One region of the Streptomyces sp. NPDC002490 genome, then DNA from elsewhere that is predicted to be linked to it. Evidence: riboswitches for the same ligand, from Rfam matches in the RefSeq annotation. Region 1 holds a riboswitch; each other region holds the start of a gene.
The links. A riboswitch is a leader RNA that binds a small molecule or an ion and turns the genes downstream of it on or off. The one in region 1 is predicted to bind cyclic di-AMP.

Region 2: it holds a riboswitch for cyclic di-AMP, as region 1 does, so the genes downstream of both, ABT092_RS14845 (M23 family metallopeptidase) here and ABT092_RS15970 (M23 family metallopeptidase) in region 1, are expected to answer to the same signal.
Region 3: it holds a riboswitch for cyclic di-AMP, as region 1 does, so the genes downstream of both, ABT092_RS18005 (C40 family peptidase) here and ABT092_RS15970 (M23 family metallopeptidase) in region 1, are expected to answer to the same signal.
Region 4: it holds a riboswitch for cyclic di-AMP, as region 1 does, so the genes downstream of both, ABT092_RS29245 (M23 family metallopeptidase) here and ABT092_RS15970 (M23 family metallopeptidase) in region 1, are expected to answer to the same signal.

The regions. Positions count from the first base shown of each region.
Region 1 is NZ_JBEOWM010000021.1:93,671-97,816, reverse strand. Features, by position in the region: gene ABT092_RS15990 (aspartate aminotransferase family protein) at 1-128, shown strand, start outside; gene ABT092_RS15985 (helix-turn-helix domain-containing protein) at 212-871, shown strand; gene ABT092_RS15980 (DUF6126 family protein) at 868-1,047, shown strand; gene ABT092_RS15975 (tyrosine-protein phosphatase) at 1,072-1,869, opposite strand; cyclic di-AMP (ydaO/yuaA leader) riboswitch at 2,368-2,486, shown strand; gene ABT092_RS15970 (M23 family metallopeptidase) at 2,489-3,493, shown strand; gene ABT092_RS15965 (SGNH/GDSL hydrolase family protein) at 3,697-4,146, shown strand, end outside.
Region 2 is NZ_JBEOWM010000019.1:99,089-103,234, reverse strand. Features, by position in the region: gene ABT092_RS14860 (bifunctional acetate--CoA ligase family protein/GNAT family N-acetyltransferase) at 1-400, opposite strand, end outside; gene ABT092_RS14855 (HPr family phosphocarrier protein) at 641-922, shown strand; gene ABT092_RS14850 (GntR family transcriptional regulator) at 1,263-1,976, opposite strand; gene ABT092_RS14845 (M23 family metallopeptidase) at 2,219-3,010, opposite strand; cyclic di-AMP (ydaO/yuaA leader) riboswitch at 3,022-3,185, opposite strand; gene ABT092_RS14840 (M16 family metallopeptidase) at 3,634-4,146, opposite strand, start outside.
Region 3 is NZ_JBEOWM010000025.1:52,283-56,428, reverse strand. Features, by position in the region: gene bioB (biotin synthase BioB) at 1-168, opposite strand, end outside; gene ABT092_RS18015 (8-amino-7-oxononanoate synthase) at 372-1,523, shown strand; gene ABT092_RS18010 (DUF6328 family protein) at 1,542-2,048, opposite strand; gene ABT092_RS18005 (C40 family peptidase) at 2,181-2,654, opposite strand; cyclic di-AMP (ydaO/yuaA leader) riboswitch at 2,659-2,830, opposite strand; gene ABT092_RS18000 (hypothetical protein) at 3,154-3,456, opposite strand; gene ABT092_RS17995 (ATP-dependent Clp protease proteolytic subunit) at 3,463-4,113, opposite strand.
Region 4 is NZ_JBEOWM010000077.1:9,262-13,407, reverse strand. Features, by position in the region: gene ABT092_RS29250 (PP2C family protein-serine/threonine phosphatase) at 1-1,141, shown strand, start outside; cyclic di-AMP (ydaO/yuaA leader) riboswitch at 1,435-1,579, shown strand; gene ABT092_RS29245 (M23 family metallopeptidase) at 1,590-2,696, shown strand; gene ABT092_RS29240 (aldo/keto reductase) at 2,898-3,842, shown strand; gene ABT092_RS29235 (PrsW family intramembrane metalloprotease) at 4,047-4,146, opposite strand, start outside.

The DNA of each region.
Region 1 (4,146 bases):
TGGACGAGGCGGACGTGGACCGCTTCGTCACGGCCTTCACCGCCGTGATGGACGACGCGCACCGGGGGGGTGGCCTCATATGGGACTTCGGGAGGACACTGGTGAAGCAGGCGGTGGCCGTCCGCTGAGCGGTGCAGCGACCCGCGATCTCGTTTTTTACCCCTCGGGCAAGAAATTTGCCCGAGGGGCATTTTTCTGGCTCAATCGAAGCATGAGCCACCCAGAGTCCGTCCCTCCCGAGGAACCGCCCGCCGCCGCGGCCCCCGCCCCGGAGACGGCGGTCCCCCTCGTCGCCCCCCGGCTGCGGGAGCTCCGGCGCGGCGCGGGGCTCACCCTGGAGACGGCTGCCGCCGCGGCCGGGTTGTCCCCGGCGCACCTGTCCCGGCTGGAGACCGGTCGACGGCAGCCCTCCCTGCCGATGCTGCTGGCGCTCGCCCGGGTGTACGGCACCACGGTCTCCGAACTGCTCGGCGAAACGGTCGTCGACCGCGACGCCGTGGTGCAGGCCGCCACCATGGAGCCCACCCGGGCCGGCGGCTGGACGTACTGGCAGGCCGGCGCCTCCGGCCGGGGGATGCAGGCCCTGCGGGTCCGGGTGCCGTACGGCACCCAGGGCGACATCGTGCGGGTCCACCCGGGCGAAGAGTGGCTGTACGTCCTGTCCGGGCGGTTGCGGCTCAGGCTCGGGGACAGCACCCACCTCCTCGGCCCCGGTGACAGCGCCCACTTCGACTCGCTGACCCCGCACCGGATCGGCGCCGCCGACGAGGACGGCACCGACCTCCTCTTCGTGCATACCCTGTTGCAGAGTCCGACCGCCGCGCTGTGCCTCGGCCCGGCGGACGGCCACACCCCGGGAGACCTCCGATGACCGAACCCGTACCCCCCACCGACCCCGCGGCGCCTCCGGTCGCCCCGCGGACCTCCACGCCCCGCATGGAGGACAAGATGCCGCCGAGCATCTGGATCCGACTGGTCATCTACGTCGCGGTCGGCCACCTGGTCGCCGCCTTCATCTGGCTGCTGTTCGAGGTCGGAGCCAAGTGACCCCGCCGGCGGCCGGGGACCGGCTCAGTCGAGCAGCCGTCCGCGCAGCCGCTCGCGCAGCCCGGGGGTGAGACCGAGGGCCCGGCGCAGATAGGTGTCGGTGTCGCCCCAACATCGGTCGATCGTCTCGAAGGCGGCCGCCAGGTACTCGACCCGGGCGTCGAAGAGGGGGCTCAGCAACTCCATGGCCTCGGGCGCGGAGCCGTCGACGGCGTCCGCGTCGCGGCGCACCCGGTACCGCCGGTGCGCCGCGTTGGACTTGAGGTAGTCCTCCTCGATCGCGCTCCGCTCGACCCCGAGGGCCAGCAGCGCCACGGCCACGGTGAGTCCGGCCCGGTCCTTGCCCGCGGCGCAGTGCAGCAGGGCGGGCACGCTGTCCTCGGCGAGCGCGTGCAGCACCCGGGCGTGCTCCGCCGTCCGCTGCTCGATCATGACCCGGTAGGACGTCACCATCTGGTCGACGGCGCGCCCCCCGGCCAGCAGGGCGCGGAGTTCGGTGAGGTCGCCGTTGCGCACCATGTGCCAGAACGCGGCGCCGTCGGCCGGGTCGCTGAGCGGGATGTTCACCTGGCGCACCCCGGGGAGCTCCACGTCGTGGCCGTCGAGGGCGCGGTCGGCGTCGTTGCGGAAGTCGAAGACGGTGTGCAGACCGAGCGAGTCGAGGTACCGGCTGTCCCGTGCCGTCGCGCGGGCGAGGTGGCCGCTGCGGAACAGCACCCCGTGGCGGATCCGGCGACCGTCCGCGGTCGGCAGTCCTCCCAGGTCCCGGAAGTTGCGCACGCCGGTCAGTTCGGGCTCGGTGGATGGGATCTGCTGCGTCACGGGGCTCCTCCGGTTCCCCCGCCGGCGCCGTCGGACGGCGGGCCGGTTCAGACGATACGACATCACATCGTCCGACAATCGGGATGTGATGGGCTTTTCTTGTGAAACACGGAGGGCGAGCCCTGGCCTCTATGTCCTGCAATGTGCATTTTCATAGCGTTCGCGAATCTTGGTGGTCCTCATCCCAACTGGGCCGGGAATAAAGCCGCCTGGGGAAGCCGGTCGTGACCGGGATCATAGAGGTCACCGAACGTGGTGGCCGGCCGTGCTCCGCCTGCCGTCCACAGCCCGGGAATTGAGTTCCGCGGCCCCCGCCGTCGTCGACGCAGGGTGACCGGGAAATCCCGCAAGGATCAAGGAATACCTGGTCATCGACGTGCTCGCGGTTGTCCGGGCCGTTCCGGCTCGCTTAGCGTCACGCTCACTCCGGGCGGACGCCGAGTCCTGCCACCGTCCGGCACCCACCGTCGTACCGACATCGGCAGGAGCGGGGAACCCACACGCAGTACGCCGAGTCCGGGCGACCGGACCGGCTCGGGGTGAAGCCGCGCGAGCGCGGCCGGGCACCTCCCGCCCGAATCCGACAGCTCACCTCGTAGGCGCCGGAGAGGAACGCACCATGCCCGCGACGGGTAAGCACCGCCGTCCCACGTCCGCCCGGCTCGTCCGCGCCATCGCCCTCACCGGGTCCGGTGGCGCGGCGGCCCTGGCGCTTCCGCTGATGGGCGCCGCCCAGGCCCACGCCCAGGCCGGGGAGGCCGCCCCCGCCCCCAAGGGCTCCGCCGCCGTCACCGCCCCGGCCGCCCCGCAGGCCCCCGCGGAGCGGACCGCCACCCCCCGCGCCGAGGTCACCACGTACTCCGTGAAGATCGGCGACCACCTGTCGAAGATCGCCGACGAGCAGGACGTGCGCGGCGGCTGGCAGCGGCTGTACCAGGACAACCGGGCCGCGGTCGGCGCCGACCCGAACCTGATCCGCCCCGGTCTGGAGCTCGCCATCGGTGCCCCGGCCGCCGCCCCGCAGTCCGCCGCCCCGAAGCAGGCCGCGCCGAAGGCCGCCGCGCCCGAGGCCCCGGCCCCGAAGGCCGCCCAGCCCCAGGCGCCCGAGGTCCGGCAGGCGGCCCCCGAGAAGGCACCGGCTCCGAAGCCCGCCGCTCCGAAGCCCGCCGCCCCGAAGGTCGCGCCCGCGGCGGCCGAGGCGCCCGCCGCCGCGAACGCCTCAGGCTTCACCCTGCCGGTCGCCAGCGGGGTGGGCACCCCCTACCGGGCCTCCGGCAGCATGTGGTCCAGCGGCTACCACACCGGCGTCGACTTCAGCGTCCCCGCCGGCACGCCGCTCAAGGCGGTCGGCCCGGGCACCGTCGTCTCGGCGGGCTGGGCGGGCGCCTACGGCAACCAGGTGATCATCCAGCACGCCGACGGCAAGTACTCCCAGTACGCCCATCTCTCGCAGCTCGGCGTCAGCGCGGGACAGTCCGTCTCGGGCGGCCAGCAGATCGGCCTCGCCGGTTCCACCGGCAACAGCACCGGGCCGCACCTGCACTTCGAGATCCGCACCTCGCCGACGTACGGCTCCGACATCGACCCGCTGACCTACCTGCGGTCCAAGGGCGTCTCCGTCTGATCCGTCCGGCGACCCGCCGGGAGCTCCCGCACGCGGGGCCGCATCCTCCGATGCGGCCCCGCGTCGCGCTGTACGGGCCTGGCCGTTCCCCTATTCCCGTGTCGTGCCGGTCGACCGCATGGCCTTTCTCACGTCCCGTCAACCCCCTGGAAGGCATTGTTACGGTGGCGTAGGTCACGCCGGGCGAGGAAGGATGGGTCGATGTGACAGCAGAGTCGACGTTCCTCCCCCCTGACGGCATCCGGTCCTACGCAGCGCTCGGCGACAGCTTCACGGAGGGCGTCGGTGACCCCGGGCCCGACGGATCGTTCGTGGGCTGGGCCGACCGGCTGGCCGTCCTCCTGGGCGACCGGCTCCCCGAGCACGCCTTCCGCTACGCCAACCTCGCCGTCCGCGGGCGGCTCCTCGACCAGATCGTCGAGGAGCAGATACCCCGGGCCCGGGAGCTCGCCCCCGACCTGGTGACCTTCTGCGCGGGCGGCAACGACATCATCCGCCCCGGCAGCGATCCCGACGAGGTGGCCGAACGCTTCGAACGCGCCGTCGCCCACCTCGCCTCCACCGTCGGCACGGTCATGCTGACCACCGGGTTCGACACCCGGGGCGTCCCCGTCTTCCGTCGCCTCCGCGGCAAGATCGCCACCTACAACGGC
Region 2 (4,146 bases), on a different contig from region 1:
GTTCGAGCAGGGCGGAGGCGACGCCCCGGCCCTGGTGGGCGTCCTGGACCAGGAAGGCGACCTCGGCCTCGTCGGCGGGGGCGGAGGCGGGGCGGCCGTGGGCGTCGATCCGGTCGTAGCGGACGGTGGCGATGAACTCGCCGCCCACGGTCGCGGCAAGGCCGACCCGGTCCACGAAGTCGTGGTGGGTGAAGCGGTGCACGTCCTTGTCGGAGAGCTCCGGGTACGGGGCGAAGAACCGGTAGTACTTCGACTCGTCCGAGACGTGCTCGTAGAAGCTGACCAGCCGGTCGGCGTCCTCGGTGGTGATGGGTCTGATGCGCGCGGTGCCGCCGTCGCGCAACACGACGTCGGCCTCCCAGTGGGACGGGTAGTCGTGCTGGTCCGGCGGGGTCTGCATGGGGTCAGCGTACGGGTCGCGGTCGGCCCGGGCGCGGGGCAGGCTGGGGAGCGCCCCGGGGTCGGTCGGCGGCGCGGCGCCTGGTTTCCGGGCTCCCCCCGGATGGGTACGTGAACGCCCGGTCGACGCGGGCACGGCGCCCGGCGACCGCACGGGCCGGCCGCCACCGCTGTGGGAGACTGGTCTAGACAACCGAAGAGGGTCATACCACCCGAGAGAGCACCTGAAGGGCAGCATCACATGGCTGAGCGCCGCGTCACCGTCGGTTGGGCTGAGGGTCTCCACGCCCGCCCCGCCTCCATCTTCGTCCGGGCGGCCTCGGCCACCGGCCTTCCCGTGACGATCGCCAAGGGGGGCGCCGACCCGGTCAACGCGGCCTCGATGCTGGCGGTGCTGGGGCTGGGTGCGCACGGCGGCGAGGAGGTCGTCCTGGCCTCGGAGGCGGAGGGTGCGGACGCCGCGCTGGACCGACTGGCGAAGTTGGTGGCCGAAGGACTGGAGGAGTTGCCCGAGACGGTGTGAGCCGGGCGGGTGGGCCCGCCGTCACGGGCCGCTCCCGGCGGGGCGGAGCGGCCTCTCGGGGGACCGGACCCACGGGAGGCGGTCCGACCGGCGCCCGTCGTGGTGCGCCAGGGCCGTTCCGGGGAGGACGCCTCCCCCGCGTTCGGCCCGCATCGCTTCACGGGAATTCACGAATCCCGCACCGCACCACGAGGCCCGCGGATCGCTTTCCGTCACACCGGCGGATGCATCGGCCCGATCGTCAGAGAATTCACTTCCCTCGCCTTCGGCACGCACGGCACCGAAATGAAGAGTGAATTCCTACGGCAATCCCGCCTCCTCCTTTTCTACCGTCCCCGTGTTACCGGGACGCACCCGCCGTGTTGACGGAATGTTTCCCCGCCCGCGTGCCGGCCGCCGCCCCGTCGTCCCCCGGCCGGTGCGGGAACCGGCGGCGACGGGCCACCATCGCGCCGATCTCGCGCTCGGTGTGGGCGGCCATCAGGGTGCCGGCGCGTTCCGCGTCCCCGCGGGCCACCGCGTCCACGAGGACTCCGTGCTCGACCCACTGCTCGGCCGGTCGCGCCGCCGGCTCGACGGTGTACATCCAGGTGATCTTGTGCCGGAGCTGGGTGAGCATCGCGGTGAGCCCCTGGCCTCCCGAAGCCTGGTCCAAGGTCTCGTGGAACCAGGTGCCCAGCGAGCGGAGTTCCTCGCCCGTGCCGTTCTCGGCCCGCTCCCGCCCCAGCCGCACCAGACCGCGCAGCACCTTCAGGTGGGCTTCGGTGCGCCGCTCGGCGGCCCGGGACGCCCCCAGCGGCTCCAGCAGCCGGCGCACCTCCAGCAGATCGGCCGCCTCCCGTTCGGTCGGCCGGGCGACGCAGGCCCCGGCGTGCCGACGGGTGACCACGAACCCCTCGGCCTCCAGGGTGCGCAGCGCCTCGCGCACCGGCACCCGGGAAACGCCGTAGCGACGGGCCAGCACTTCCTCGGTGAGGCGGCTCCCGCATTCCAGGACACCGCTGACGATGTCATCCCGAATGGCCGAGCACACCGCCGTGGCGGGAATACTCACGATCGGACCTCCGCTTTATGTCCGCACACCGCGGTCGATCGACTCTGATTCGATGACTCTATTGCAGTACGCGGAATTTTCCGACCCGCACGGGAATTCCTCACACCGATGGGACGGCCGCCACGTATCGAACGGACGGACAGGCGGGCGGGCGGGCCCGGACGTGCGGAAGGGCCCCGGCGGGTGGCCGGGGCCCTTCGGTGCTCACGGTGTCGACGGAACGTTCCGCCGGAGCGGGTGGGTCAGAGGTTGACCCCGTGGCTGCGGAGGTAGGCCAGGGGGTCGAGGTCGGAGCCGTAGTCGGCGCCGGTCCGGGCCTCGAAGTGCAGGTGCGAGCCGGTGACGTTGCCGGTGGCCCCGGCCAGTCCGATCTGCTGCCCGGTGGTGACGGCCTGGCCCGCGAAGACGGCCACCGACGAGAGGTGGGCGTACTGGGTGTAGGTGCCGTCGTGCATCTTGATGACGACGTTGTTGCCGTACGCGCCGGCCCAGCCGGCTTCGACGACGGTGCCGTAGCCCACGGACTGGACCGGGGTGCCGGTGCTGGCGTGGAAGTCGATGCCGGTGTGGGTGCCGGAGGACCAGATGTTGCCGCCCGCTCCGTAGGACGTGGAGACGTAGCTGCCGGCGATCGGGCTCACGTAGGTGTTGAGGCGCTTGCGCTCGGCCTCGCGGGCGGCGCGTTCCTGGGCCTCGCGCTCTTTCGCCGCCTCGGCCTCGGCCTGCCGCTTCTGCTCGGCGGCCCGCAGCTTGGCCTCCGCCTCGGCCAGCTCCATGGCGGCGGCCTCGTCGGCGGCGATCTGCTGGGCGGCGGCCTGGGCGTCGATCTCGTCGGCGACGGCGTCGCCGATGGACACCGTCTTGGTGAGGCCCGTGTCCTCCAGCGAGGACGGCTCCTGGGCGGCCAGGGCCGGTGAAGCGAGGGTACCGATGACACCGGTCGTGGTGAGGGTGGCGACGCCGGCGACGTTCGCGGTGGTCCGCGAGATGCGCGTGGGGCGACGGTGCTTACCGGTGGCACGGGTGAACGCCATGAAGTGGCTGTCCTTTCCTTCCCTCTCGCCTACCGGGTTAGCTGACGGGTTCGGAGCAGGAAGGTCTCCTACGGACCCCCTCCGCGTGGCGACGGGCGTCCGATTCACCCCAGGGACGGATCGGGTCCCCGGCTCCCCTGGCTCGCACCGTACGGGGACTCGGCGATGACTGTCCGGTGCCGCGACTGCGGCGTACCGCACGACGGACAGCCGCCCCGACGCTACGGGGAGGATCTTCGGTACGACAAACGGAACGGCCGTTTTGTAGCGCACGCCACACCGCGGACCGCAACCTCCCGCCCTTTCGGGACATCCGTCCCACACCGCACTCCTGACGGAACGACACGACGGACCCCCTCGCGGGGTACGGTCCGGAGCGCGTCGCGCCGGTACGGCCGCGGCCCTTGCCGTCCGGTGTCCGCGGCGCGCGGAGACGGCGGACGGGCGGGAATCCGCCTCCGCCCGGTACCGCCTGAGCCGCCGTCCGCTCGGTCACCGGCTGCGCCCGCTGTTCGACGCCGCCCCCGCCCGCGTGGTCGCCACCGCACCGAGCGACTGCCGAGCGGGTGTTGAGCCACCGTGCGGGCCCGCGGGCCGCAAGGGGTCCGCGGGCCCGCACGCGGTCAGCCGGTCACGACCGTGACCTCGCCGATGCCCAGGGCGCGCACGGGCTCCTCGATCTGCGCCGCGTCACCCACCAGGACCGTCACCAGCCGGTCCACCGGGAAGGCGTTCACCGCGGCCGCCGTCGCCTCCACGGTGCCGGTGGCCGCCAAGCGCTGGTACAGCTGCCCCTGGTAGTCGTCGGGGAGCCCCTGCTCGACCTGGTCGGCGAGGGTGCCCGCGACGGCCGCGGCCGTCTCGTACTTCAACGGGGCGACCCCCACCAGGTTCTGCACGGCCACGTCCCGCTCCGCGTCGGTGAGCCCTTCCGCGGCGAGAGTGCGCAACACCGTCCACAGGTCCGTCAGCGCGGGCCCGGTGGACTCGGTGTCGACGGAGCCGGAGATGGCGAGCATCGCCGCCCCGGTGCCCTCCGAGGTGGAGCGCAGCACCTGGCCAAAGGCCCGCACCCCGTAGGTGTAGCCCTTCTCCTCGCGCAGCACGCGGTCCAGCCGCGAGGTGAGGGTGCCGCC
Region 3 (4,146 bases), on a different contig from region 1:
GTAGTTGAGTTTCACCCGTCGGCCGAACCAGTGACGGCGCACCCTCCCGGCCGCGGCCACCACGTCGAGCACCTCGTCGTCGGACGTCGCCAGTACCGCGAGCGCCTCGTCCCGGGTCGGCAGTTCGCGCCGCAGTCCCTTGTCCACCAGCGTGTTCAACAGGTCCATGGTGCCGATCCTGGCCTACGCCACCCCACGCGGCCAAGGAGGCATCTGACAACCCTGGCGCATCGATGTGTGGGTATCACCACATGCTGGCGCGGGGATTGGGCCGTTAGGGTCTGTGCACTGCCTACAAAACCACCGTCCGCCCGGACCCGGCTCCGTCGGGGCGCCCCGACGCGGGCGCACCCCACCGCCGGAGGCCGTAGATGAGGGCATCGCCGTTCGACTGGCTCGACGCCCAGGCCGACCGGCGGCGGGCCGCCGGGCTGGTGCGGGTGCTGCGCCCCCGGCCCCTCGACTCGCCGCTGCTGGACCTCGCGGGCAACGACTACCTGGGGCTGACCCGGCACCCCGGGGTGACCGCCGCCGCCGCGGAGGCGGCCCGGTGCTGGGGCGCCGGCGCCACCGGTTCCCGGTTGGTCAGCGGCACCACCGCCCTGCACGCCGAACTGGAGGACGAACTCGCGGCCTTCTGCGGCTTCGAGGCCGCGTTGGTGCTGTCCTCCGGTTACGCGGCGAACCTGGCCGCGCTCACCGCCCTGGCCCCGGCCGGCACCCTGATCGTCTCCGACGCGGCCAACCACGCCTCGCTGATCGACGGCTGCCGGCTGGCGCGCGGCACCACCCGGATCGTCGCGCACGCCTCGCCGGACGCGGTGCGCACCGCGCTCGCCGAAGGCCCCGGACCCGCCCTCGCCGTCACCGACTCGGTGTTCTCGGTGGACGGGGAGGCCGCCCCGCTCCGCGAACTGTCCGCCGTCTGCCGGGCGGCGGGCGCCGGGTTGCTGGTGGACGACGCGCACGGCCTCGGGGTCCTCGGCTCCGGCGGTCGGGGCGCCCTGCACGCGGCGGGGCTCGCCGGCGCAGAGGACGTCGTCGCCACGGTGACCCTGTCCAAGGCGCTCGGCAGCCAGGGCGGGGCGGTCCTCGGGCCCGCCCGGGTCATCGCCCATCTGGTCAACACGGCCCGTACGTTCATCTTCGACACCGGCCTCGCCCCCGCTGCGGCGGGGGCCGCCCTGGCCGCCCTGCGCGTGCTGCGCGCCGAGCCCGACCGGCCGGCCCGGGCCCGCGCGGTCGCGGGCCTGCTGCACGACCTGCTGTCCGGGGCGGGGTGCGCCGTGGCGCGCCTCGATGCGGCGGTGGTGTCCGTGCGCGCCCCGTCGCCCGAGGCGGCGGTCCGCTGGGCGGCCGAGTGCCGTGCCGAGGGGCTGGCCGTGGGGTGCTTCCGTCCGCCCTCGGTACCGGACGGCGTCTCCCGGCTGAGGTTGACCGCCCGTGCCGACCTCACGGACGCCCAGGTGCGCCGGGCGGTGCGGGTGGTGGTGGAGCGGGCTCCGGCGGGCGCGCTGGCGTGAGCAGACGCGCCTGGGCGCTCACTGCCGCTCGGGCGCCGCTCCGTGCCGCAGTCGGTGCCTGAGCACCCGCCAGGGCAGGACCAGCCACAGCCCCGTGCAGACCAGCAGGGTGCCCGCGCCGGCGGCCACCCCGCCGGCCCGGCCCACCGCCACGTCGACGGAGAGCAGGACCGAACCGGTGAGCGCCAGGGACAGCACGCCCAGACCGAGTTCGGTGATGCGGGACGACACCCGCACGATGTCGGGCTTGGCGCCGCGGTGGAAGAGGTAGCGGTGGATGGCGGCGGGGGCCGTGAACAGGGCCGCCGCGAGGACGGCCAGGCACAGGGAGACCACGTAGGCGGTGCGCTGGACGGTGTCCAGCGTGGGGAAGCGGGGGGTGAACGCCAGGGTCAGGAGGAAGGCGAAGAGGATCTGCACCCCGGTCTGGGTGACCCTGAGTTCCTGGAGGAGTTCGCCGAAGTTCCGATTGGTCCGCTGGATCGGGGTCTCGGAGGGCGGAGCGCCGGGCCGGTCGTCAGTCATGTCTCATGGGTAACCGGAAGCGCACCCGCCCAGCGGGGCCCGAAGGGGTGGGGGACGCACCGGTGCGTCCCCCACCCCTTCGGGCGGTCGGCACACGCCTCAGCGTATGCACCGCTCAGTTCGTGGCATCGCTCACCGCACCCGTCCGTACTTGACGCTCTTGGTCCAGATCTTGGAGAGGCGTACCACGTCGCCGGTTTTCGGCGAGTGCCAGATCTTGCCGCTGCCGGCGTAGATGCCGACGTGGTAGACGTTCCGGCCCGAGTAGAAGAAGACCAGGTCGCCCTTGGCGCGGTTGCCCGCGCTCACGCGCTTGGTCTTGTTGTACTGGGCCGCTGCGGTACGGGGCAGGGTCTTGCCCGCCTTCTTGTACGAGTACATCGTGAGCCCGGAGCAGTCGAACCTGTAGGGCCCCGTCGCGCCGTACCGGTAGGGAGCGCCCTTCTTCGAGGCGGCCACCTTGAGTGCCTTGGTCGCGGGCGTCGCGGCGGACGCCTCCGTGGCGCCGCCGGGGGCCACTATGGTCCCTCCCACGGCGGCGAGGGTGAGTGCCGAGGCCGCGGAGGCCATGGTCAGCAGCGACGGAACACGATTGAGCGCAGTCATTGCGCAACCCTTCGTCAGCCGCCTGTGAAGGATGACCTGTCGGGTTCGGGCAGGCGAAGATGCCCGGCCGCTGACGCGGCTTCACCCCAAGGGCCGTCCGGATCGCTCCGACGGCCCGGCTTGCTCGGGTCCTCCACTCCTGCCGTCCACTCCTGTCGACCTGGCGTCCGGGCGGCGGCAGGACTCGGCGTCCGCCCGGACCGCCCCGCCGCTGTGGCGGGGGCTTGTCGTCGGAAGGGATCTTCACGCATGACCATCGGAAAAACCGAACGTTACCGCTGGTTTGTGAGTCTCCTCACCCCTGGCCCGTTCGGGTGGACAGTCGTCCCGCAAGAGCGGGTGACGGGTGCCTGACGACCCCGGTACCAGCGGCGAAACGTCGATTGCCCACTATGGAGTGGACGAACCGCGCAAGTCGGGCCCTTGGAAACGTCTACTCCGGGATCCGCTGTTCGTGGTACCCCGTTTGGGCCGTTTCCGGCTCTGCCCGGACGCCGGGTCAGTTCTGCTCCGGTGGGAGCCCGACGCGTGCCGCCCGGCGCACCCCGTCCAGGGTGCGCAGCGCACGGGCCAGCGTGTCGGCGCACAGCCGGCTCTCGCCGCGCTGGTGCATCAGCGCCAGCGCGTCCCGCAGCACCACGGCCGTGCTGACCAGCGCCTGCGCGGCGCGCAGGCCGCGATAGGTGTCGTCGCCGCGCGCCGGATTGATCCGCCCGAGGAGGTCGACCGCCTCCAGGTAGCGGTCGATCACCTCCCCCTCGGCCCGGGTGAGGGCCGGCAAGGGCGGGAGGTCGGGAAGCACGACCGCCTACCGGGCGGGCGGGGCGGGCGGCGTGCTGCCGGCGCGGGTGGTGACGATCCGGTCCACGAGGCCGTACTCCAGGGCCTGGGCGGCGTCGAGGAACCGGTTCCGTTCGAGGTCGGCCGCCACCCGTGCGCGGCTGCGTCCGGTGTGCCGCACCAGCAGTTCCTCCATCAGATCGCGTCGGCGCCGGAGTTCCCGGGCCTGGATCGCCAGGTCGTCGACCTGGCCCCGTAGCGGTTCCGGCAGCGCGGGTTGATGGATCGTCGCCCGCGCCCCGGGCAGCGCCAGCCGTTTGCCGGGGGTGCCCGCCGAGAGGAGGACCGCCGCGGCGGACACGGCCTGCCCCAGGCAGATGGTCTCCACGTCGCAGCTGAGGTAGCGCAGGGTGTCGTAGATCGCGGTCATGGCGGTGAACGAGCCGCCGGGCGAATTGATGTACAGCGAGACGTCCCGCTCGGGGGCCGCGTGCTCCAGGTGCATGAACTGGGCGATCACGTCGTTCGCGGCGGCGTCGTCGATGGGGGTGCCCAGGACGACGATGCGCTCTTCCAGCAGCTTTCCGTACGGGTCGAGGGTGCGCCGGCCGCCGGGGGCGCGCTCGGTGAACCGGGGGAGGACGTGACGGGCGCGGGGGCGCGCGGAAGCCGTGGCCACGAGCGGGCACCTCTCTGTAAAAAATGTACAGGA
Region 4 (4,146 bases), on a different contig from region 1:
AGGTGCACCGACCGAGGAGGAGTCCGCGGAGGCCGGGGCCCGTGCGCGGACGGGTGTCGGCGGGCGTCATCGCCGGGCCCGCCGGGGCAACCGGTTCGTCCGGGCGCTTCCGCTGCTGCTGATCGTGGCCGGGGTGTTCTACGACGAGCTGACCCCGTCCCGGATCACCGCCGCGCCCCTGTTGGCCGCGGCACCGCTGGCCGCCGCCCCCTTCTACGGGCTGCTCGGCACGGTGGCCATCGGGCTCGCGGCCTGCGCCGCCATGATCAGCGAGCGGTGGGAGGACGGGGACCTGGGGCGGGCCGAGTCCTTCACCGACCTGGCCACGATCGTCGTGGTGTCCGTCCTGGCCGTCGTGATCAACCGGCTCACCCGCCGCAGCAGTGCCCGGCTGGCCTCGGCCCGGGAGGTCGCGGAGGCGGCCCAGCGGGCCGTGCTGCCGGAGCCCGCGGCCCGGATCGGCGGCTTCGACATCGCCGCCCGCTACGAGGCCGCGCAGGCCGACGCGTCCATCGGCGGTGACCTGTACGCGGTGCAGGACACCCCGCACGGGGTCCGGCTGGTGGTGGGTGACGTGCGGGGCAAGGGGATGGGCGCGGTGTCGGCGGTGGCGGTGCTCATCGGGGCCTTCCGGGAGGCCGCGGAGCAGGAGGCGACCCTGGAGGCGGTGGCGGGTCGGCTGGAACGCGCCCTCGCCCGGGAGGGGGTGCGCCGGCGCGAGGTCGACGACTTCGAGGGGTTCACGACCGCGGTGCTCGCCGAGCTGCCGCACGGTCAGGACGTGGTGCGGATCCTCAACCGGGGGCATCCGACACCGCTGCTGCTGGTCCCGGACGGGGGGCTGACCGTGGTGTTCCCGCGCCGTCCGGCACTGCCGTTGGGCATGCTCGACCTGGGGGTGTGGCCCGACTCCTGCGACCAGGTGGACTTCCCGCCGGGGACGACCCTGCTGGTGTACACCGACGGACTGTCCGAGGCCCGGGACGGGCGGGGGGAGTTCTTCGATCCGGCGCGGTGGCTGCGGGGCCGGGCCTTCCCCGGCCCGGAGGAGCTGCTGGCCGCCCTCACCCAGGAGGTCGTCCGGCACACGGGCGCGGGACCGGAGGACGACCTCGCCATGTTGGCGGTGCGACGGCCCTGACGCCCCCGGCGGCGGGGGCGGTGCCCCGCCGTCCGGCGGCCTCCCATCAGCCCCCTCACCCCCTGTAGTCACGGCTTCGCTTTCCGATAACAACTGAGTATCCGTCAGGGAAAAAAGTGCCTCGCCGAGGAATATTGTCCGACCGCCAACTCGCCCGTATCCGCCCCTCCGTGTCCTGATAAGTCCCTGCTGTGAGCGCTAACGATCACTCGGAAGCGCTTGGAATCCGAGCCCCGGGTCTATTAACGTTCGATAACGCAGCGCGGTCGTCCCAGCCGTCACAGAGGCGGCTCCGTGCGCACGCGCCGAATCCCGCGAGGGAACCGGGGAACCACCACCTTGGGGTGAATCGGGCCGCCTTCTCGTGAAGGCGACCCGTAGGAGACCTTCCTGCTCCGAACCCGTCAGCTAACCCGGTAGGCGAGAAGGAAGGAAGGAGTACGCCTCAGTGGCGTCCAATCGGCCTGCCCCCGAAGCCCCTCACGCATCCACGACCGTCGAGGACGGGACCCATTCCCCCTACCAGCGGGTGTACGGCCCCGAGGTCACCGAGGGCGAGGCGCGGGAGGTCTGGAACCCCACCGCCGACACCGTCCGACCGGTGCGCGGTCGCCACCGCGTCGCCAAGCAGCGCGGCGGGCTCGCCCGCAGCTCCACGGTCCTGGGCGTCGGCGTCATCGCCGCGGTCGGCGCGGGCGGCATCGCCACCGCGCAGGGCGGCAAGCCCCCCATCAAGATTTCGATGCCCGACCTCGACCTCGGCTCGATCATGCCCGGGGACTCCGCCGAGGAGCCCCAGCAGAAGGCCGCCGCCACCCCCGCCGTGGCCCCCCTGACCGGTGCCGGCGTCACCACCGCCGACGCCGCCCGGGGCGCCACCGACGCGGGCGAGGCCCTGCGCACCCGCATCCTCCAGCAGGCCGAGCAGCAGCAGGACCAGGCCGAGGCCGCGGCCCGCGCCGCAGCCGAGAAGGCCGCCGTGAAGAAGGCCGCCGAAGCCGCCGCCAAGGCGGAGGCCAAGGCCAAGGCCAAGGCGGAAGCCGAAGCGAAGGCCAAGGCGAAGGCCAAGGCCGAGGCGGAGCGCAGGAAGGCGGAGGCCGAGGCGAGGGCCAAGGCCGCGCAGGCCGAGAAGGAGCGCCTCGCGAAGCTCGCCAAGAGCTTCACGCTCCCCCTCTCCTCGTACACGCTGACCTCCTCCTACGGGCAGTCCGGTGCGATGTGGTCCTCCGGCGCCCACACCGGCCTCGACTTCGCCGCCGGCGCCGGCACCCCGCTGAAGGCCATCGGCAGCGGCACCATCACCCAGGCCGGTTGGTCCGGCTCGTACGGCTACCGCACGGTCCTCACCCTCGACGACGGCACCGAACTCTGGTACGCCCACCAGTCGTCCATCGGCGTGAGCGTCGGCCAGAAGGTCACCACCGGCCAGTTCATCGGCTCGGTGGGCTCCACCGGCAAGAGCACCGGCGCCCACCTGCACCTGGAGGTCCACCCCGGCGGCGGCGCCGCCGTCGACCCGGCCGCGTTCCTGCGCGGCAAGGGCCTCAGCCTCTGACCCTCCCGGGTCCGCGGCCCCCGTACCCACCCGTCACCCCCACCGGCGCCCGGCGCACCTCCGCACGCGGTCGTGCGCCCGGTTCCGCGACGGGTGTCCCCCCACACCGCGAGAGCGCCGGCGGACCGGGTTCGTCCCCTCGACGCACCAGGTCCGCCGGTCCGGGGAAGGCGTTGCCGGCCAGGGGTGTTGACTAGCACCATGACCACTCTGCGCCCGCTCGGTCCGTCCGGCCTCGACGTCTTCCCGCTCGCCCTCGGCGGCAACGTCTTCGGTTGGACCGCGGACACCTCCCAGACCTTCGCCGTGCTCGACGCCTACGCCGACGCGGGCGGCAACTTCCTCGACACCGCCGACGCCTACTCCGCCTGGGCGGACGGCAACCGGGGCGGCGAGTCCGAAACCCTGATCGGCCGGTGGATGGCCGCCCGCGGCAACCGCGCGGACGTCGTCGTCGCCACCAAGGTCGGCTCCCACCCCGACTACAAGGGCCTCTCCGCCACCACCGTCAAGGCCGCCGCGGACGCCTCCCTCACCCGGCTCGGCACCGACTACATCGACCTGTACTACACCCACTTCGACGATGTGACCGTGCCGGTGGAGGAGATCGTCGGCGCCCTGGACGACCTGGTCCGCGCCGGCAAGGTCCGGGCCGTCGCCGCCTCCAACATCAGCCCCGAACGGCTCCAGGAATCACTGGACTTCTCCGACCGCGAGGGACTGGCCCGCTACGCGGTCCTCCAGCCCGAGTACAACCTCGTCGCCCGCGACAGCTACGAGGGCACCCTCCAGCAGGTCGCCTCCCGCAACGGGCTCGCGGCCGTGCCCTACTTCTCGCTCGCCGCGGGCTTCCTCACCGGCAAGTACCGGCCCGGCACCCCCGTCGACAGCGCCCGCTCCGGTTCGGCCTCCCGCCACCTCGCCACCGACCGCGGCCGGCGGGTGCTCGCCGCCCTCGACGCGGTCGCCGCGGAGCGGGGCGCCGAGCCCGCCACCATCGCCCTCGCCTGGCTGGCCGCCCGCCCCACGATCGCCGCCCCGCTGGCGAGCGCCCGCACCCCCGAGCAACTCACCGCCCTCCTCGCGGTGGCGGAGCTGGAACTCACGGACGCCGAAGTCTCCCTGCTCACCGAGGCGTCCGCCTGACGCCCGCCCGTGCCCGCTCCGGGTCCCGGCCCGCTCGCGGCCCGGGACCCGGAGCGGGCACGGCCTGCCGTCCACGCGTTCGTGCCACTGCGGGTCCCGGTCGTGGTGGAGGAGCGGGCCGTCCTCGCCCGCGCACTTCACCCGCTGCGCCGAGCGCACGGCGAACCGGGCCCGGGCCGGCGTCCACGTCCGTGGCCGTGCCGGTCAGCCCTGCCCCTCGGCCGGCCGGCCCGGGGCGGTGCCCGGCGCCGGCACGGGCGCCCCGGGGGACGGCGGCCCGTAGCCGGGGTGCCCGTGGGGGAAC